Regions from separate parts of the Rahnella sp. EDr1-12 genome, predicted to be linked through region 2. Evidence: predicted binding sites of a transcription regulator. Region 2 holds the regulator's gene; each other region holds the start of a gene.
What was found. The regulator ArgR, encoded in region 2, controls arginine synthesis, uptake and breakdown. The targets are predictions, from matches to a motif close to ANTGAATAAAAATACANT.

Region 1 (3,285 bases), on a different contig from region 2:
TCGGCGATGTGTTCCCTGGGGTAAATCCTGCTTAAGAGGCTTTCCAGCCGCAGGACATACTCAAGATTTACTGAGCTCATATCGGTTCCTTCTCACTGCATTTCTGTTTTTCTGACAAAGGCGATAAAACGAAAGCGCTTTAAAAAGGTTAGTTGAAAATGACCGGCTGTGGCGACAAAAGGGGGGATAACGGAGAATTCTGGAGGAAAAAGGCGGCATCATCCGCAAAAAAATCGGGATGATGCCGTGGAGTTTATTCTGTGCCGAGTGTGGCAACCATGACGGCTTTAATGGTGTGCAGACGGTTTTCCGCCTGATCGAACACGACGCTGTGGCGGGACTCAAAGACGTCGTCAGTGACCTCCATACCGCCCTGCAAACCGTATTCTTCGGCCATTTGTTTGCCGAGTGTGGTCTGATCATCATGGAACGCAGGCAGACAGTGCAGGAATTTCACGTCAGGATTGCCGGTCAGCGCCAGCATCGCGCTGTTCACCTGATAAGGGCGCAGCAGGTTGATGCGCTCCTTCCAGGCCTCTTTCGGTTCACCCATCGACACCCAGACGTCGGTATAGAGGAAATCCGCATCTTTCACGCCGGTAGCAATGTCTTCGGTGAGCGTGATAGTGCCGCCATTTTCATTTGCGAGATGTTGACAGGTCGCGACCAGTTCGGCATCGGGCCAGCATACTGACGGTGCCACAAGGCGTAAATCCAGCCCGCACAGCGCGGCAGCTTCCAGCAGCGAGTTGCCCATATTGTTGCGTGTGTCGCCCAGATACGCCAGGCGCATCCCTTTGAGCGGCTGATTTGGCAGATGCTCCTGCATGGTCAGCAGGTCGGCCAGCAGCTGCGTCGGGTGAAATTCATTGGTTAAGCCATTCCATACCGGCACGCCAGAATATTCCGCCAGCGTTTCCACTTTATCCTGACCGTAGCCACGATACTGAATACCGTCGTACATCCTGCCCAGTACGCGGGCGGTGTCTTTCATCGATTCTTTATGGCCGATCTGGCTGCCACTGGGGCCGAGATAAGTGACTTTTGCCCCCTGGTCATATGCGGCAACTTCGAAAGAGCATCGTGTGCGGGTTGAGTCTTTTTCGAAGATGAGCGCGATGTTTTTGCCTTGCAGGCGGGCTTTCTCAGTGCCATTTTTCTTTGCCGCTTTCAGTTCAGCGGAGAGTGTCAGCAGGGACGAAATCTCTGACGGGGTAAAATCCAGTAACCTGAGAAAATGACGTTTACTCAACAAACTCATGATGTCGCTCCATAGCGCGTAAGCATTTCGGATTGAATTAAAATTCAATTTATATGTATGAATATGCAATTACAACCCCGCAGAGAAAACTTTCTCTTTAATAGTGGAGGCGCGCTCTATGGTGTGTGAAAATAGCGTACAAACGTCAAATTGATTGAGGACTGAGAAATGGCAAACCGTGAATTGCTGGAAGAACAACGTGAAGAAACTCGCTTAATCATCGAAGAGCTGCTGGACGATGGCAGCGATCCTGACGCGCTTTACACCATTGAACACCACTTATCTTCAGAAAAGTTCGAAGTTCTGGAGAAAGCGGTCGTAGAAGCTTTCAAACTGGGTTATGAAGTTTCCGACCCGGAAGAGCTGGAAGCTGAAGACGGTACTGTCATGATGTGCTGTGACGTGATTAGCGAAGTGGCGCTAAATGCAGAGCTTATCGACGCACAGGTTGAGCAACTGATGAATCTGGCCGAAACCAACGGCGTTAACTACGACGGCTGGGGCACTTACTTCGAAGGCGACGACGACGAAGAAGGTGAAGAAGGCGAAGACGAAGATTTCATCGACGAAGATGATGACGGCAAACGTCATTGATTGAGTCAGGCTTCTGAATTTCGATTCATGAAGAAAGAAAAGGCTGCCGGAGACGGTGGCCTTTTTTGTTTGTGCATGACAGCCCCCCTTTGTGACTCCCTTCGCATTAAGCAAATTTCATAAACCCTAAGTGAAATATGGTTAAATTCAACGCACCTGCCAAAAGTTAACATACCAATTCTGAAAGATATTCTACCTCATGGTGTGGAGTCAGATTATGGCAGCCGTAAAGAAATTGTCTGTTATAGAAAAACTTGGTTTTGGTATGGGAGACGCCGCTTGCGGGATCGTTTATTCCTCCGTCACGATGTTTCTGACCTACTTTTATACCGATATCTACGGGCTTTCCGCAGCAGCGGTCGGGGTGATGTTTCTGGTCACACGCATTCTGGATGCCGTCAGCGATCCGCTCACCGGTATTGTTGCGGACCGCGTGAAAACCCGCTGGGGGCATTTTCGCCCGTGGCTGATTTGGTTCGCCATTCCTTATGCCGTGCTGGCGGTGATGACGTTCACCACGCCTGATTTTGGTCATTCCGGAAAACTGCTTTATGCCTACATTACTTATTCGCTGCTGATGCTGTGTTACACCTTTATCAATATTCCTTACTGCGCGTTGGGTGGCGTGATTACTACGGATGATAAAGACCGTCTTTCTGCACAATCCTACCGGTTCACGATTTCCTCTCTGGCGGGTTTACTGGTTTCTGTCGGCACTTTGTGGCTGGTGGATTATTTTGGTAAAGAGAATCAGCAGGCCGGATATCAGGCGACGATGGCGGTGATGGGCGCGATTGCGGTGTGTATGCTGGTGTTCTGTTTTTGTTTCACCAAAGAACGCATCACGGCGGAGGATACCCGTCAGGTATCGGTGATGAGTGATTTGAAAAATCTGCTGGCGAACGATCAGTGGCGTATTGTCGCGATTATCACCTTTTTCTCCAGTATGGCCGGAGTGATGCGCAGTTCCGCCACGTTGTATTACGCGACGTATCTGATGCTGGATAAGGGCCAGAGTCTGGTCAGCGGTACGGCGATGAAAAGTACGTTTATTACCACCAGCGTGGTCGGCACGATATTCGGGGCGATGGCGGCGGGGTATTTTGCCAAACGGTTCAGCACGCTGGCGATGTTTAAAAATATCAACCTGCTGCTGGTTCTGACGGGCGTCGTGATGTTTTTCGTACCGCCGAAATTCCTGCCGGTGATTTTCCCGTTGTATTTCATCATTGGTTTTTTACACCAGATGTACCAGCCGTTTAAATGGAACATGATGGCCAATGCAGCGGATTATGGTGAGTGGAAAACGGGGCGGCGCATCACCGGCCTCTCTTTCTCCGGGAATCTGTTCGCGTTAAAACTTGGGATGGCCTTTGCCGGAGCGTTTGTCGGGTTCTCACTCGGCTGGTTCGGTTATCACGCTGGTGCAG
Region 2 (3,285 bases):
TGATGCAATTTGAGAGAGCAACGTCGATTCAAATATAGATTTATCAGGGCTGTTAACTGCAGTTCAGGGCGCTCAAAGCGTGCGGGAACGTAAAACGGGCAGTGATAAATCTGTTTATTCACGGGCCTGATTTATTCAGGCCCCTTCGCGATGGCTACCGGAAAGTTACTGGTAGATTTCTGCGGTTGCGTGGTAGTTACCTTCCTGACGCACTTCAATAACGCGGAAAGCTTTAGCGCCTTTTGCATCGGCTTTGTCAGACAGTGCCTGGCGGATATCAGAAGGTGCACCGGCAACGCCGCTGACGCTGATCATCCCTTTCGCCTGCAGATTGGCAGCTTGTTCCTGACTAACAGGTTGTGCTGCAAATGCACCAAATGACAGAGCAGAGAGAATGCTTAATGTTGCGATTGTAGTTTTAACGTTCATGATTTGACCTCGTCGATTTTATTATGTGTTCCAACAACTGGTGTCTCACACCACGGAAATGAGTATACATCTAGTCACTCAGAATATTAATAGTTTGCTAATAGTTATTTGAGTGGTTATGTGTGTCCTATTGGTTTTTTTAATAACGGAAAGTAATAAAAAACGTCTATAAATTGTTCAAACGGTGTTGATTTTTAGTAAAATCAATAGATTGAATGAATTTGATTATCTGTGCTTATTTTTGGTGTGAATCACATCATTGAAATATTTATGTGACGGAAATGAGCCTGTTGTGACCGGCGTTAACAGAAGAGGGCATGCGCCTTGTACCCGTTAATGGTAGAAAACCGGTATTTTTGTGCGGCATTTGAAATGTGAGCAATATAAAGGAAGGGTAAAGAGGCTGGCCTGAGGTCAGAAATTCTGTTCTTCTGACCCCCTGCACAGAAAGGGCGCTTACACCCTTGTACTATTGAGGCGGCTTATAACTCTTGTTCGAACAAACTCAGGATTGCATCGTGCAGTTGTTTAACGCTGAAACTGCGGGCAGGCGTAATGAAAATCGTATCATCACCCGCGATAGTTCCGAGGATACCCTCTGATTTTCCGAGTGAATCAAGCAGGCGGGCGATCAGCTGTGCTGCCCCCGGACTGGTGCGGATGACCACCATGGCTTCATTGTGATCAATGTCCAGTACCAGGTTCTTCAGCGGACTGGTCGTTGTTGGCACACCGATTTCAGCGGGCAGGCAGTACACCATTTCCATTTTCGCGTTGCGCGTACGCACCGCACCGAACTTGGTCAGCATCCGTGAGACTTTGGACTGGTTGATGTTTTCGAAGCCCTCCTCCTGGAGTGCGACGACAATTTCGCCCTGAGAACTGAATTTCTCTTCCTTCAGTAATGCTTTGAAGGCTTTGATTAAATCTTCCTGTTTGGCAGGATTACGCATTTTGCACCCTGGTCTCTTGATCAATGTTTGGCTGATTATGCAGATAATTGCATTTTTATGCAACAACGCAAGACATGGAAAATCCAGAACTCACCGTTCTGCAAGGAATGTGACGGGTGTCGCGTTAGTGGGTTTTTCATGAATATGCCGAAATTGTGAATTTTGAGTAAGCCTTCCGCAGGAAGTTGGGCTCAACCGATTTCGATTCAGCTCACACAATGAACCAAATTTAACCATTTATTAACCTGACGTCTTTTGCGGTGCTACTTTTAAGGGGTAGCTTTCCGATAAAAGTCATAAAAGACCGGATAAGGGCGCTTAGGTGTATTTTTTTACTTTCTAAACGACCAACCTCAGATTCTCTGCAGGTGAGCGATTGTTTTTAACAGCGTAAGTGATTAAGGTCACAACCAAAATAATTCCACGACACTTATAAGTTAATGATAAAAAAGGAGTATAGGATGAAAGTTGCAGTTCTCGGTGCTGCGGGCGGTATCGGTCAGGCCCTCGCGCTTCTGCTAAAGACCCAGCTACCTTCCGGTTCCGAACTCTCATTATATGATATCGCTCCGGTGACGCCGGGCGTTGCTGTCGATCTCAGCCATATCCCTACCGCTGTGAAAATCAAAGGCTTCTGTGGCGAAGACGCCACACCTGCTTTGGAAGGCGCAGATATTGTCCTGATTTCAGCGGGTGTGGCGCGAAAACCAGGGATGGATCGCTCAGATCTGTTTAATGTTAACGCGGGTATCGTTCGTAATCTTATTCAGCAAGTGGCGAAAACCTGTCCGAAAGCCTGCATTGGCATTATCACCAACCCGGTCAACACGACGGTTGCTATTGCGGCAGAAGTGCTGAAAAAAGCGGGCGTCTATGACAAAAACAAACTTTTCGGCATCACAACGCTGGATGCGATCCGTTCTAATACTTTCGTTGCGGAGTTAAAAGGTAAGCAACCGGAAGACATTGAAGTGCCGGTGATCGGTGGACATTCTGGTGTCACCATTCTGCCGCTGCTCTCTCAGGTACCTGGTGTGACGTTCAGCGAAAGTGAAATCACTTCACTCACCAAGCGCATTCAAAACGCAGGCACTGAAGTGGTAGAAGCAAAAGCGGGTGGTGGATCAGCAACGCTGTCGATGGGGCAGGCGGCTGCGCGTTTCGGACTTTCATTACTGCGAGCTATGCAGGGTGAAAGCAACGTTGTGGAATGTGCGTATGTCGAAGGCAATGGTGAGTATGCTCGCTTTTTCGCACAGCCTGTTTTGCTTGGCAAAAACGGGATCACCGAATTGCTGGACATCGGTAAACTGAGCGCATTTGAACAGCAGTCACTGGAATCAATGCTGGAGATCCTGCACAAGGATATCGAACTCGGCGAACAGTTCATTAATCACTGATTGCGTCTCTTTATAGATAACCGCCGGCTTATCCCGGCGGTTTTTTTCTTTTATCTCCCCTCGGATTTACTCTTGCGCAGCATTGGGTGTGCGGCAACGGCGTTCAATGATCTGAAAAGTCCTGGCGTCGAAATAGCGGCTTGGCCAGATAATTGAAGGATGTAGCCCCAGCGCATTCGCGATGAGCAATTCGCCCTTTGGCCATGGCCGTGTCAGAGCGTTTGATAAGGTGGAAGAGCTCAAACCTGCAGAGCGCGATACTGCCGCCAGGGTGGTTCCTTTCTTTCTGAGTGCAGCAATAATATCGGCCTGATGCCAGTCTTCGTTCCTTGTATTCATGATGGCTTCCTTATTTGTTTAATTTTATTCCGCGGGCATATTTATCGCACTTATACATTTAACGAGGGTTTGATTTATTTACGATCATTTAAATCTATGTTTCTTAAAAACCCTCATTGCTTTCATTTAGAAAAATACATTCTTATTGTGATTTAAACAAACAA
Region 3 (3,285 bases), on a different contig from region 2:
AGTGATCAACTCGCGTGTCGGTTTAATGAACGCGGTATCGATATATTCATCTGGCTGATGTGCCTGATCGATTGAACCCGGACCCAGCACCAGCGTCGGGCACAGCTCCTGAATAAAGGGAGCTTCCGTGCAGTAGTTAACGATTTCGGTTTCCACGCCCAGCAACTTCTCAACCACCTGCACCAGCGGATGATCTGGCGGGCATTCATATCCCGGGATCGGCGGATGCAGTTCCTCAACAACCAGACGACCGGGCCAGCGCTGACTCACCGGCTCCAGCGCCTCATTTAGCAGGCCGTTGATTTCGGACAGCGTCAGGCCGGGTAACGGACGGATATCCATATGCATTTCGCAGCAGGCGCAAATACGGTTTGGCGCATCGCCGCCGTTGATGTAACCAAAATTCATGGTCGGGTACGGGATCACGAAACCACTGTGGTTGTAACGCGTTTTCAGGGTATTGCGCAGGGTCATTAAATGGGTAATCGACTCATGCATCAGTTCAATCGCGTTCACGCCGCGCGCCGGATCGCTGGAATGACCGGACTGGCCGGTGATACGAATGGCGTTTGATAAATGCCCTTTGTGCGCACGAACGGGCTTGAGTGACGTCGGTTCGCCGATGATGGCGCAGTCAGGACGGATTTTGGCATTTTTGGAAAAATAGCTCGCACCGGCCATGGTCGTTTCTTCATCGGCGGTCGCTAAGATATACAGCGGTTTAGTCAGTTTGGTGAGATCGACGTCGCGCAGTGAATCGAGGATAAAGGCGAAGAAACCTTTCATATCGGCGGTACCCAAACCGTAGAGCTTATTTTCATGCTCGGTCAGGGTGAAAGGATCGCGCGTCCAGCGGCCATCATCAAACGGCACGGTGTCTGTATGACCGGCCAGCAGTAAACCGCCAGCGCCTTCGCCAGTGCTGGCTAACATATTGAATTTGTTTCGGGTTCCCGGAACAGGTTGCACTTCAACCTTAAAGCCTAAATCGCCGAACCAGCCTGCCAGTAAGTTGATTAGCGTTTCATTGCTCTGGTCCAAAGCCGCATCGGTTGCGCTGATGGAAGGGGTTGCGATTAACGCCCGGTAGAGCTCAATAAAAGGAGGTAATTTCATCTTCACTGTTGACAGCCTTTAGTTAGGGTAGTATTCATATTCATGCAATAATTGTGAATAAAAATACAATAAGCCAGCGCGTAAGGAAACCGGAAAAAATTCCGCGTTAGTCAAAACGACACGGCTGAATCTCGCGGGTGAGCGGCGTACAACGCGGTGACCACCTGTTACCTGTTGAAGTCCCTGTATCGCAAAGCCATACAGATAAGTTGAGAAGGTGAACAGACCCTATGTTGAATACGCTGATTGTTGGTGCCACAGGCTATGCCGGAGCTGAACTCGCTGCTTACCTGAATCGCCACCCACATATGAACATAACCGGTTTAACGGTTTCAGCGCAAAGTGCAGATGCAGGAAAATTGCTTTCTGATTTGCATCCTCAATTAAAAGGTATTGTCGATCTGCCTGTTTTGCCGCTGACGGATGTTGCCGGTGCGGCAAAAGGTGTCGATGTCGTGTTTCTGGCGACCGCGCATGAAGTCAGCCACGATCTGGCGCCGCAGTTTCTGGCGGCCGGTTGTGTGGTGTTTGACCTGTCCGGGGCCTTTCGCGTCAGCAAACCTGAGTTTTACACCGAATTCTACGGCTTTGAGCATCAGCACCTCGATTTGCTCGACAGCGCCGTGTACGGCCTGGCCGAATGGCAGGCAGACAAACTGAAAGACGCGCAGCTGATTGCCGTGCCGGGTTGTTACCCGACGGCGTCACAGCTGGCGCTGAAACCACTTATCGAAAACGGTTTGCTCAATGACAGCCAGTGGCCGGTGATTAACGCGACCAGCGGCGTCAGCGGCGCAGGCCGTAAAGCCACGCTCGGCAACAGCTTCTGCGAAGTCAGCCTGCAACCTTACAAACTTTTCAGCCACCGTCATCAGCCTGAAATTGCAGAGCATCTCGGCGTGCCGGTCATTTTCACTCCGCATCTGGGTAACTTCCCGCGCGGTATTCTGGCGACCATCACCTGCCGTCTGAACGCGGGTGTGACGGAGCAGGACGTGGCGGAAGCCTTCCACAATGCGTATCACAATAAACCGCTGGTGCGTCTTTACACCAAAGGCGTTCCGGCGCTGAAAGACGTGGTCGGATTGCCGTTCTGTGACATTGGCTTTGCAGTGAAAGGTGAACATCTGATTGTGGTGGCGACGGAAGACAACGTGCTGAAAGGCGCGTCGGCGCAGGCGGTGCAGTGTATGAATATCCGTTTCGGTTTCCCTGAGACGCAATCACTGCTTTAACAATCAGTTAGATTGTCAGTAAACAGAAAACAACCGTCCCTGAGCGTTTATTCAGATGCGCAGGGATGTTAGATTAAATTAAACGTATTGTTATTAATTAACATAATCAACCGGTCGGGGCGTAAACAGCTATGAATCCGTTAGTCATCAAATTGGGTGGTGTGTTGCTGGATAATGAAGAAGCGCTTGAGCGTCTGTTCATGGCGGTCGTCGCTTATCGTCAGGAATATCAGCGCCCGCTGGTCATCGTCCACGGTGGCGGCTGCCTGGTGGATGAGCTGATGAAAAAGCTGAATCTACCGGTGGTAAAGAAGGCCGGTCTGCGCGTCACGCCAGCCGACCAGATTGATATTATTACCGGTGCACTCGCCGGGAGCGCCAACAAAACGCTGCTGGCGTGGGCGGTCAAAAATCACATTAACGCGGTCGGCCTGTCTCTGGCCGACGGCGGTACGGTCAGCGTGACCCAGCTGGATGAATCTCTGGGCTTCGTCGGTAAAGCCGAAGCGGGTAATCCGGCACTTATCACGACGCTGACCGACGCAGGCTATCTGCCGATTGTCAGCTCCATCGGCATCACCGCAACCGGTGAGCTGATGAACGTCAACGCCGACCAGGCGGCGACGGCGCTGGCCGCCACGCTGGGCGCAGATTTGATTCTGCTGTCAGACGTCAGCGGTATCCTCGACGGCAAAGGTCAGCGTATTCCTGAAATGAGCGCGGAACGTGCTGAACAGCTGATCGATCAGGGCATCATCACCGACGGCATGATCGTCAAAGTTCACGCTGCGCTGGACGCCGCACGTTCTCTCGGACGTCCGGTTGATATCGCCAGCTGGCGTCACGCCGAGCAATTGCCGGCACTGTTTAACGGCGTCGCGATCGGAACACGCATTCTGGCGTAGTTCACTATCGACACGTTTAAAACCCATTG

Region 1: argF (ornithine carbamoyltransferase) is a predicted target of ArgR. The motif match lies at 1,293-1,310, and genes of this name have one in related genera.
Region 3: argC (N-acetyl-gamma-glutamyl-phosphate reductase) is a predicted target of ArgR. The motif match lies at 1,169-1,186, and genes of this name have one in related genera.

Annotation. Positions count from the first base shown of each region.
Region 1 covers NZ_JBLZNY010000001.1:1,845,411-1,848,695, reverse strand. The annotation lists gene ACO0U8_RS08470 (sugar phosphorylase) at 1-80, opposite strand, end outside; gene argF (ornithine carbamoyltransferase) at 254-1,261, opposite strand; gene rraB (ribonuclease E inhibitor RraB) at 1,430-1,855, shown strand; gene ACO0U8_RS08455 (glycoside-pentoside-hexuronide (GPH):cation symporter) at 2,073-3,285, shown strand, end outside.
Region 2 covers NZ_JBLZNY010000005.1:85,304-88,588, forward strand. The annotation lists gene yhcN (peroxide/acid stress response protein YhcN) at 166-429, opposite strand; gene argR (transcriptional regulator ArgR) at 912-1,382, opposite strand; gene mdh (malate dehydrogenase) at 1,844-2,782, shown strand; gene ACO0U8_RS18850 (helix-turn-helix domain-containing protein) at 2,849-3,121, opposite strand.
Region 3 covers NZ_JBLZNY010000009.1:101,263-104,547, forward strand. The annotation lists gene argE (acetylornithine deacetylase) at 1-1,122, opposite strand, end outside; gene argC (N-acetyl-gamma-glutamyl-phosphate reductase) at 1,347-2,351, shown strand; gene argB (acetylglutamate kinase) at 2,483-3,256, shown strand.